2 regions of the Agrobacterium sp. NPDC058088 genome follow, and region 2 is predicted to be linked to the other one. Evidence: riboswitches for the same ligand, from Rfam matches in the RefSeq annotation. Region 2 holds a riboswitch; the other holds the start of a gene.
What was found. A riboswitch is a leader RNA that binds a small molecule or an ion and turns the genes downstream of it on or off. The one in region 2 is predicted to bind cobalamin.
Positions count from the first base shown of each region.

Region 1 (5,731 bases), on a different contig from region 2:
GATTGCCGTTGGGCAGTTCAATCCGACTGTTGGCGACGTGGCGGGCAACCTCGCCAGGGCGCGTGAGGCGCGGGCCGATGCGGCGACGCAGGGCGCCGACCTGCTGCTTCTGACCGAGCTGTTCATTTCAGGCTATCCGCCTGAGGATCTGGTGCTGAAGCCGGCTTTTCTGAAAGCATGCCTGAAAGCGGTGGAAGAACTGGCGGCAGAAACGGCCGATGGTGGGCCGGGTGTCGTCATTGGCTTTCCGCGCCAAGGCGAGACGGGCCGGCACAATTCGGTGGCGCTGCTGGATGGCGGCAAGATCATTGCGCTGCGCGACAAGATCGACCTGCCAAATTACGGCGAGTTCGACGAAAAACGCGTTTTCTCCGAAGGGTCGATTTCCGGTCCCTATAATTTCCGTGGTGTGCGGATCGGCATTCCGATCTGCGAGGAAATCTGGAACGACATGGGCGTGTGCGAGACGCTGGCCGAAAGTGGGGCGGAAATCCTGCTGGTGCCGAATGGGTCGCCCTATTATCGTGGCAAGCTGGATGTGCGCCATCAGGTGGCGCTCCGGCAGGTGATCGAGAGCGGGCTTCCGCTCGTTTTCGCCAATCAGCTGGGCGGGCAGGACGAGCTGGTATTCGACGGTGCGAGCTTCGCCTTTAATGCAGACAAGACGCTCGCCTTCCAGATGAGCCAGTTCGAGGCCACGCTTGCCGTCACCGACTGGAAACGTACCGCGGACGGCTGGCGCTGCGAGAGCGGGCCATTCTCGAAGATTCCCGAGGGCGAGGAGGCGGATTACCGCGCCTGCATGCTGGGCTTTCGCGACTATGTTAACAAGAACGGTTTCAAGAGCGTGGTTCTTGGCCTTTCCGGCGGTATCGATTCGGCGATCTGCGCTGCCCTTGCCGTCGATGCGCTTGGTGAGGAGCGGGTGCGCTGCATCATGCTGCCTTACCGCTATACCTCGGAAGAATCGTTGAAGGATGCCGCCGATTGCGCCCGGGCGCTCGGTTGCCGTTACGATATCGTGCCGATCGTCGAGCCGGTGGAAGGCTTTCTCTCGGCGCTGTCAGAACTTTTCGAGGGCACCGAAGAGGGCATCACCGAGGAAAACCTGCAGAGCCGCACGCGCGGCACCATTTTGATGGCCGTTTCGAACAAGTTCGGCTCAATGGTGGTGACGACGGGTAACAAGTCGGAAATGTCTGTGGGCTACGCCACGCTTTATGGCGATATGAATGGCGGTTTCAACCCCATCAAGGACCTCTACAAGATGCAGGTCTATGCCATTTCCGCCTGGCGCAACGCCCATGTGCCGCCGGGTGCGCTGGGCCCTTCCGGCGAGGTGATCCCCGCCAACATCATCGCCAAGGCGCCATCGGCCGAATTGCGCCCCAACCAGACCGACCAGGATTCGCTGCCGCCCTATCCGGTGCTGGACGATATTCTCGAATGCCTTGTCGAGAAGGAAATGTCGGTCGAGGAAATTCTGGCGCGCGGCCATGATTTGGCGACCGTGCATCGGGTGGAGCATCTGCTCTACCTCGCCGAATACAAGCGCCGGCAATCGGCGCCGGGTGTTAAGATCACCAAGAAGAATTTTGGGCGTGACCGGCGTTATCCGATCACCAACCGGTTCAGGGATCGGTGACTAAGGCGGTTTCCGGAAGGCGCGTTTAAGGCCGGTCCTGCGTCATCGAGGTTGATTGCCTGTGAGACGGTGCGGCATATTTCTTCTCCCCGCCGGGGAGAAGGTGGCCCGAAGGGTCGGATGAGGGGGCACGATTGCCGTATCTCACTACCCTTGCCCCCTCATCCCGCTGCCGCGACCTTCTCCCCCTCGGGGAGAAGAAACATGCGGCATGCGCTCGGTCCACGATGGGGGTTCATGAATGGCGCGGAGAAAACCCCGCGCCACTCTTCACTCACCTCAAATAACCTGCCCCACATCGATGCGATTGCCATCAGGGTCTTCAAAGACAAAGGCCCTCAGACCATAATCCTTGTCCTGCAGCCCCTTGATGATGCGCAGCCCATGGCTTTTGCAAATCGCGTGCAGCGCATCGACATCGCTCACCATCATATGCGCCACGTTGAAAGGAGCTGCCCTGTGGGCCGGCTGCAATGTCAGATGCAGCTCGGCATTGCCCTGTTTCAGGATCATGAAGCCGACGGGATTGCCGTTTTCGAAGGTCTTTTCGAAACCGAGTACGCCGACATAAAAATCATGGGCCTTTTCGATACTTCTGACAGGAAGCATTGCGGCGATCCGGCCGAACCGGATGCCGTGATCGGCGATGGTATTCATCGCGGAACCTCGGATCTGGGAGAAACGGGGAGGGTCACGGGCGGTGCCGGAACGCTGGCGTTTTTTCCGATTTGAATTTGCAGGACGGTGCCTGCGGCCATAGGATCATAATCACGGCGGTGGTTAAAGCAAACGGAATGTGCGCGCGTGCCAACGGTCCGAGCCAGACTTTTAAAGCCCGGGAGGCAGAATGCGCAGTTCCATCGAAATCTTCAACATCCGCACCCGACAGATGCGGATTGTGTGGCAGACGCCTGACCTGTTCGAGGCGCCGAACTGGTCGCCGGATGGCAAATATCTGCTGTTGAACAGCGAAGGGCTGATTTATCGCCTGTCTCTTACCGGTGATGCGTCGCCGGAGAAGGTCGATACCGGCTTTGCCACGCTCTGCAACAATGACCACGGCATTTCGCCTGATGGTTCGCTTTATGCCATTTCCGACAAGGTGGAATTCGGCAAGAGCGCCATCTATCTCCTGTCCTCGGCAGGCGGCGTGCCGCAGCTGATGACGAAGAACCTTCCTTCCTACTGGCACGGCTGGTCGCCGGATGGGAAGAGCTTTGCCTATTGCGGCATTCGTGATCAGGTTTTCGATATTTACTCCATGGACATAGACAGCGGCGTTGAGACACGCCTTACCCATGGTGAAGGCCGCAATGACGGGCCGGATTATTCGCCTGACGGTGCGTGGATCTATTTCAATTCCAGCCGTACCGGGTTGATGCAGATCTGGCGGGTGCGGGTGGATGGTTCCGCCGTCGAGCGTATAACCGACAGCCCCTATGGCGACTGGTTTCCACACCCGTCTCCGACCGGTGATAAGGTGGTATTCGTTTCTTATGACGCCGACGTCTTCGATCATCCGCGCGATCTCGACGTGCGGGTGCGGCTGATGGATATGGATGGCGGCAATGTCGAAACGCTTTTCGAGCTGTTTGGCGGGCAGGGCACGATGAACTCTCCCAACTGGTCACCTGATGGCGACGAGTTCGCTTATGTCAGATATTTCCCGGTGGAATGATGAAGGCAAGCTGCGGCAGGCCACATTGCCGCACCACCTGCACGACACTTGTGTTCGCAAGCTTTTTTGCCCATAGCTTCACCCGTCAGGTGCCCGCCCTCCGGCGGGAGAATCGGGAATCCGGTGAAAAACCGGAACGTGCCCAACGCTGTGAGGCGGATGCTCTGTTTCTCATGCCACTGAAGCAATTCGGGAAGGCGAAACGGGGCGGATGAAGCTTAGTCAGAAGACCGGCCTGGCAGGATGGACCGAACCGCGCGGACGGCGGCAGGTTGCTGGAAAGCGCGTCGTCGCTGCAAACCTCCCATGGTTTCGGCACCGGCCCGCCCGCATTGTTAGGGATAAACGATGCCGACCGAACCGCCCGTCACCACGCCACACGACACCAACCCCTTCGATCACGCGCTTTCACCCGCTCGCCCGTTTTCCGGGGACGAGCGCGAGGCGATCTACCGCGCCATCGAGACGCGGCGTGATGTGCGCGACCAGTTCCTGCCAGAGCCGCTGCCGGATGATCTCGTCGAGCGCCTCCTGAGAGCGGCGCATGCCGCTCCCTCTGTCGGTTTCATGCAGCCGTGGAATTTCACTCTCGTTACCGATAGCGCCGTGCGTGGGGCTGCATGGGAAGCCTTCAGCCGCGCCAATGAAGAGGCGGCGGCGATGTTTGCGGGCGAGCAGCAGGCGCTTTATCGCAGCCTTAAGCTCGAAGGAATCCGCAAGGCGCCGCTCAGCATCTGCGTCACCTGCGATCCGACACGGGGTGGCAAGGTGGTGCTGGGCCGCACCCATAATCCGCGCACGGATGTCTATTCCACCGTCTGCGCCATCCAGAACCTCTGGCTCGCGGCCCGCGCCGAAGGCGTCGGCGTTGGCTGGGTCAGCATTTTCCATGACAGCGATATCAGGGCCATTCTGGATATTCCCGATCATATCGAGATCGTCGCCTGGCTGTGCCTCGGTCGCGTCGATACGCTTTATACCGAACCGGAACTGGCGGTGAAGGGCTGGCGGCAGCGCGTGCCGCTGGAAGAGCTTGTGTTTCGTAACCGCTGGGGTGGGGTGTAAACACGGAGGCCTGCGAATAGGGCGGGACATTGGCGTGCATTTCTTCTCCCCGCCCGGGAGAAGGTGGCCCGAAGGGTCGGATCAGGGGGCAACATTGCCGTACCTCACCACCCTTGCCCCCTCATCCCGCTGCCGCGGACTTCTCCAAGGCGGGGAGAAGAAATACGCCTCGCGCGCTCGCTGACGACGTAGTCACTGCTGCGGCTGTATACCTTTCAGCGCCGGGTTTTTCAGGTCGATCTTGCCGGTCTGGTCCGGCAGGAATTTGGGTCCGATGACACGCACTTTCGCATCGTTCGGGTCATAGTCGCGCTCGGGAACGGGTTGCTCCGGCGGCTTTGCGGCCTGCTGCTCGGCGGGCTTTGGGGCCTTGTCACCTTGGGGTGATGGAATGGTGGTGATGCTGGAATAGGGCTTTTCGGCTTCCGGCCGGGACGCCTGTTCCTGCTTTTGCATCTCCTCGTGATAGGCTGCCATGTTGCAGGCGCAGCCGGGCGCTTTCGTTGAGGCATTGCGATAGGCGAAGGCGGTGGGCAGGTCCTTGTAGGGTTTGCCGGTCTCAGCGGACACCATGTCTGCTGTTTCCTGATCCGTCATGGAGTGGAAATAGAGTTCCGTTTCGGTTCCCGGGCACATTTTCTGGCACTGTTCGGCCTGGGCGCGGAAATCGAGCGGCGAGGCGTTGGAGGCGATCGGGAAGAAAGAGCCGTCGCAGGTGCGCACGCAGAGTGTGCGAAGCCCGCCCTCGGCGGAGGCATTGGGGTAGGGCGAAAGTCCTGTCTGTCCCGGCTCAACGCCACCCTGCCTGAAGGCATCGGGATAACGGGTTACGTTGGGAGCCTGGGGCGGTCGCGTGGCCGTTTCCGGCATCGTCGTGCAGCCATTGGCATCGAGGGCGGCGAGAATGCGCTCGCGCCTGACGTCACTGTCGTCGTTCCTCGCCGCCGCCATGGCATCGTCGCGGTCGCGGATGATCGCGTCACGTTCGGCCTCGGCATCCACCAGCGCATCGCCGATCTCGGCGCAGAGCCCGGCATTGGGATTGCCATAAACGATGACGCTGCCTGATGAGCAGCCATAGCTGCGCATGTCGTTCCTGATCTTGCGGATGACGATGTTCTGGCGGGCAAGCGCATTGGCGTAACGACGCACCTCGGCCGTATTGCCGATGACGCGCGGCGGCTCGCGCAGCTGTTGATAAAGCGTATCGCAGACCTGGTCCGCAAAAGCGGCGGCAGGAGCGATGAGAACAAGGGGAAGCAGGAGGCCGATGATGCGGCTGCGCCGGGTCAATTGTGCGATCCGTTTGATGTCCCCGGCCTGTGGCAGGGGTGTTATGCTTC
Region 1 is NZ_JBHVSU010000001.1:900,989-906,719, forward strand. Features, by position in the region: gene ACFVTJ_RS04525 (NAD+ synthase) at 1-1,645, shown strand, start outside; gene ACFVTJ_RS04530 (glyoxalase superfamily protein) at 1,925-2,302, opposite strand; gene ACFVTJ_RS04535 (hypothetical protein) at 2,493-3,323, shown strand; cobalamin riboswitch at 3,394-3,577, shown strand; gene bluB (5,6-dimethylbenzimidazole synthase) at 3,672-4,388, shown strand; gene ACFVTJ_RS04545 (DUF2865 domain-containing protein) at 4,581-5,681, opposite strand.
Region 1: it holds a riboswitch for cobalamin, as region 2 does, so the genes downstream of both, bluB (5,6-dimethylbenzimidazole synthase) here and ACFVTJ_RS22140 (DUF1636 family protein) in region 2, are expected to answer to the same signal.

Region 2 (5,731 bases):
GGCAGCGAGCCGGTGACGATTTCCGGAAAACAATCGCGGGAAAGCGCAACCGTCTTGCCCGGCAACCATTCCAGCGTGCCATGCGCCCCCACATGCACGATGGCATGCGCCGCAGCAGCGCGCTGCACCCATGCGCCGAAGGCGACGAGCGCGTGGCGCGGCGGCAGGGCAGGGTCGTGATAATCCACCCGCCGATCCTCGTTTCGTCCCCGATCCGGCGCGAGCGCCACGAAGACCTGTCCGAAGCGGGCAACACGAAAATGGAATTTGCCATCAACGAAAGCACCGTCCTCTTCCGCAACTCCCCACGTCGCATGCACGGCTTTGCCAGCAGCCTCCGGCAAATCTGCAAGAAAATTCCGATAGGTGGAAAGATCGACTGCCGCTTCCTGGCTCTCGATACGATCGAGCAGCGCCCGTGCCGTTTCGGGAATATCCTTCACCGCATAACCGGCATCGGCAAGATCGCGCAGCATTTCGAGCACGCTTTGCGGCACATCGAGACCAACGGCATAACCGGTGCGCCCCGGCGCGGCACCGGGATAATCAGGCATCAGGATGACGATGCGGCGATCCTGCGGTGGCGCGAATTTCAGTCGCAGAAAGGCCGCGATGCGGTTCGCCACCTGTTCGACACGATCCGCCTCCGGCAGATTCAGAAGGCTGACCCCGCCATCTGTCCGCGCCTTTTTGAACGAGATCGCACCCGCGAGAATCCGCCCGTCCAACTCGGGCAGTACGACATGCATGGCAAGATCGGAGGGATTGAGACCGCGCGCATTTTCCACCCAGCCGTCACGCCGGGTGGTTGCCATCACCACCTGGAAAACGGGAACGCCGAGGCGATCGAACAGCGTTTCGCCCTTGTCATCCGTCTGGCTGGCGAAAGCCGTAGCCGCGAGGATGGCTGCAGGCCGAAGAGCGGGCAGCACCGTTTCGAGAAAACGGATCGCTTCCCCATCCTTCAACCCGCTGACAAAAATCGGCAGGGGCGCAAAACCGCGGGAAGAGAGCGCCTGAAACAACGTATCAACGGGTACTGCATCTTCCGCCAAAAGCATGGAACGGTAAAAGAGAATGGGCAGAACTGGCGCACCGGCAGGAAACCCCGCACAAGCCTCTTCCTGCCCCACAACACCCAGATCCGGGCGATAAAAGCCAGCTTTCGGGAGGGGCACCGCCTTTATATCCGGCCATTCTCCGCCATCCGCCAGAACAGGAAGGCCAGCGGCAAGGCGGGCCATATTCTCCGCCCCACCTTCCCGGAAGAAGGAGAGAACGGAGGCCAGCGTCGGCTTATCAACCGTGGAGGCAGCCTCGAGCTTTTCATCCCTCTCGCTGCATTCCCCCGGCAAAAGCAGAAGCTTGATGCCGCGCCCGCGCGCCAGAATGGCCAGCTGATCGACCCCGTAGCGCCAGCGCTCCGCACCACCGAGAATCCGGATAAGGATAACGCGGGCATGTTCCGCTGTTTTTTCGATCCAGAGATCGACCGACATCGGATGCCGAAGTTCGGACAGGTTCGCGGCAGAAAGGGATGGAAGCTTATCTCCCGCCTGCCGCCACGCCCGCTCAAGCCCGGCAAGATCGCTTGCCGAAAAAGACAGCACCACCACATCCGAACGGGGCTGGTTGAGATCAACCGGCTCGATCAGGTCGTCCAGAGACGAGGACGTGGTGGCGAGAATATGCATTCAAAGCTTTTCCAGTAAAAGTGCGTCGCAGCTCATGTCACGCGGCCAGCATCTGTTCGATCTTTTCGCGGTTGATACCCTTTTCGCCGATGATGACGAGGCGGCTGCGGCGCTCCTCACCCGCCGCCCACGGACGGTCGTAATAATGGTTGACGCGGCTGCCGACCGCCTGCACCTGCAAACGCATGGGCTTGGCCGCGACTTCGATGAAGCCCTTGATACGCAGCACATTTTCGGCAGCGGCCGTCTCGGCGATACGGGCCGCCAGAGCTTCCGGATCGGTAACAGCCGGCAGATCGACGACGAAGCTGTCGAAATCATCATGTTCATGGTCAAGTTCGCCATCATGATGGGTGCGGCGGTTTTCGATATCCTCTTCCACCGCAAGGCCGAGACCGATCAGCACGGCAGGATCGATGGCGCCATTCGAAGCCACAACGATCTTTGCCGCCTTCGGCAGATGTTCGAGGACATGCGCCTTTGCCTTGTCGAGACCGGCATCATCGAGAAGATCGGCCTTGGTGAGCACGATGAGATCGGCGCAGGCAACCTGATCCTCGAAGACCTCTTCGACCGGGTCATCATGGTCGAGCACCTCGTCATTGGCGCGCTGGGCTGCGAGCGCTTCCATGTCATGAGCAACCTGACCCTCGGCCAGCGCCGCACCGTCCACCACGGCGACCACGGCATCGACAGTCACGCGGCTCTTGATCGCAGGCCATTGGAAGGCCTGTACGAGGGGCTTCGGCAGGGCAAGGCCGGAAGTCTCGATGAGGATATGCTCCACTTTCGGCTGGCGGCTGAGGATTTGTTCGATGGCTGGCTGGAAATCATCCGCCACCGTGCAGCAGATGCAGCCATTGGCCAGCTCGACAATGTTTTCCTCCGGGCAGCTTTCAATGCCGCAACCTTTCAGAATTTCGCCGTCGATGCCGATATCGCCGAATTCATTGACGATGATGGCGAGACGCTTGCCGTCAAGCTTTTCGAGAAGGCCACGCAGCAGCGTGGTTTTTCCGGCCCCCAGAAAGCCGGTGACGATGGTGCAGGGAACGCGGTCCACAAGGGTGCTCATGATCTCTCCTCGGTAAAATCGAATGGGGGAATGCGCGCCACCATGCCGCGCTTTAAGGGTTCGGGGCGGCCGCGCCAGGGCATCAGGCCATCGGGCGCGGCAGAAAGCAGCCGCGCGCCAGTCAGCAGGTCTTCCGCATCATCCGGCGTCAGCCCGCCAAACACATAAGACCAGCCATCGGCGCTGCGCAGAACGGCGCTGAGACCACGCTTGCAATTGGCAAGACAATTGACGGAACGAACGGCAATACCGCTCTCCTGCGCCTTTTCGATAACGGCATCGGCAAGACGCGAACCGGGGCGCGGTTCGGCATTCGGATCGACATCATCGCGACAGCTCCGGCATACGAAGACGGTGACGCCGGGCGCCGTTTTGCTCAGTGCGCTCGCGTTTGCACATGAAGATGTCGCTGAAATATCCAAACCGTCCCGTTCCCACGCCAAATTAAAATTCTTCGGGGTGCGGATATCGAAAACGGTATGCGGACGGGCGCAAACCGGCAGTTCGATCTGACCGACTGACCGGAGCACCCCGCCCGGCAGACGTTTTTTCCTGAAACGGCAGGTCTCCTGGCTTGCGGCTCTATCAACACCCGGACACCGCCTTCCCGAACCCCGTGAGAGGTCCAGTGGCTTTACGGCGCGGGCTTACCGCTTACAGTTGCGGGGGCAGCCACGGAATGACCCTTTGTCGGGGCGGAACCGTGTTCCCTCTTAGCTTTTCCCGTTGCCGGGAAAAGACCGTCAGTCCCTTACCATTAGGCTGAACGGGTGTGAGGGTCAATGCCGCGCACCCGTGACCGGCACATTGCCGGGTGCGGCAAATTGAGTATAGTCGCCGCTCCGAATGGCGGGGGCATAAGGTTCCAGGCCGATGGATGAGAAGGAAAAGGCGATGACCCGCGACATCAGCGACAGCGAAGCCGAACGCCACCGGCAGAAAATGGTCAACCGCAAGACGGTGCAGGACGCCGAAGTCGCCGAAAAGACCATCGAAAAAGGCCTGCTGATGATCAACACAGGCCCCGGCAAGGGCAAGTCCACAGCGGCCTTCGGTCTTGCTCTGCGTATGCTCGGCACCGGGCGAAGGGTCGGCATCGTTCAGTTCATCAAGGGTGCCTGGTCGACAGGCGAACAGCAGGCTCTGACCCTGTTCGGCGAAAAGATCGTGTGGCGCACCATGGGCGAAGGTTTCACCTGGGACACGCAGGATCTCAAGCGTGACGTCGCAGCAGCGACAAAGGCGTGGGAGGAGGCCAAGGCTCTGATGGCCGATCAAACTATCGGCCTTCTGGTTCTTGACGAACTGAACATCGCCTTGCGTTACGAATACCTGCCGTTGGAAGAGGTTGTCGAAACGTTGTCCAGTCGCCGGCCCGATCTGCATGTCATCGTCACCGGTCGCAACGCCAAGCAACCGCTGATCGACGTCGCCGACATGGTGACGGAGATGACGCTGGTGAAACATCACTTCAAGGCAGGCGTGAAAGCTCAAGCCGGGATAGAATTCTGATATGACTGCCCGGGTACTGATGTTTCAGGGAACCGGCTCCGATGTCGGCAAATCGCTGATGGTGGCCGGCCTTGCCCGCGCATTCACCCGGCGTGGCCTCTCCGTCCTGCCGTTCAAACCGCAGAACATGTCGAACAATGCCGCTGTCACCGCCGATGGCGGCGAGATCGGTCGCGCGCAGGCCCTGCAGGCACGGGCAGCGGGCGTGCCGCTTTCCGTGCACATGAATCCAGTGCTGCTGAAGCCGCAGAGCGAAACCGGCGCACAGGTGGTGGTACAGGGAAAGATCGTCGGTAATGCCAAGGCAGCCGACTATCAGCACATGAAGGCCGGGCTGATGCCACGCGTGCTTGATAGTTTCGAGCGCCTGAAACAACAGGCCGATCTGGTGCTGGTGGAAGGGGCTGGCAGCGCATCGGAAATCAACCTGCGCGCCAACGACATCGCCAATATGGGTTTCGCACGGGCCGCCGATGTGCCGGTGATCCTGATCGGCGATATCGATCGGGGTGGCGTCATTGCCGGCCTCGTCGGAACCAAGGCGGTGCTCGACGTCGATGACGCGGCAATGATCGAAGGCTTCATCGTCAACCGCTTTCGTGGCGATCCGGCGCTGTTTTCCGAGGGCATGCGGATGATTGCGGAAAAGACCGGCTGGGCCTCCATAGGGCTTCTGCCACATTTCTCAGATGCCGCAAAACTGCCGGCGGAAGATGCGCTGGGGCTTTCCGGCCCGGCCCAACAGAAGCCCGACGCAAAGATCCGCATCGCCGTGCCGATCCTGCCGCATATTTCCAATTTCGACGACCTCGATCCCCTCGACATGGAACCGGATGTAGAACTCATCCGTGTACGGCCGGGTGGGACGATCCCCTCCGATTGCCGGCTGGTTTTGCTATGTGGTTCGAAATCCACCATTGCCGATCTCGCCGTGCTGAAAGATGCCGGCTTGGACATCGACATAAAGGCGCATGTGCGCCGCGGCGGCTACGTTCTCGGCCTTTGCGGCGGTTACCAGATGCTTGGAAAAACCGTTGCCGATCCTGACGGCATCGAGGGATCGCCGGCGACTGTCGACGGGCTAGGTCTGCTTGATGTCGACACGGTTTTAACGGGTGACAAGCGACTCGTTTCCGTTCAAGGCGTGAGCTTTGATGGTGTTTGTTTATCCGGCTACGAAATGCATGTCGGGGAAACCACGGCAGCAGCAGGCAATCTGGCGTTTTCGATGATCGACGGGCATTACGATGGAAGCATCTCACCCGACGGCCGTGTCTTCGGCACCTATATTCACGGCCTCTTTGCGGATAACAGCCAGCGCAGCGCGTGGCTGCAGCGTCTCGGCGGGCAGGGCACGGCCCTGAACTATGATGAGCAGGTGGATGCGGTTCTCGACCGGCTAGCTGCGCATATGGAGCAGCACCTCGATCTCGACAGGCTGCTGGCTATA
Region 2 is NZ_JBHVSU010000011.1:91,671-97,401, forward strand. Features, by position in the region: gene cobN (cobaltochelatase subunit CobN) at 1-1,694, opposite strand, end outside; gene cobW (cobalamin biosynthesis protein CobW) at 1,732-2,769, opposite strand; gene ACFVTJ_RS22140 (DUF1636 family protein) at 2,766-3,191, opposite strand; cobalamin riboswitch at 3,311-3,529, opposite strand; gene cobO (cob(I)yrinic acid a,c-diamide adenosyltransferase) at 3,664-4,281, shown strand; gene ACFVTJ_RS22150 (cobyric acid synthase) at 4,283-5,731, shown strand, end outside; gene cbiB (adenosylcobinamide-phosphate synthase CbiB) at 5,727-5,731, opposite strand, start outside.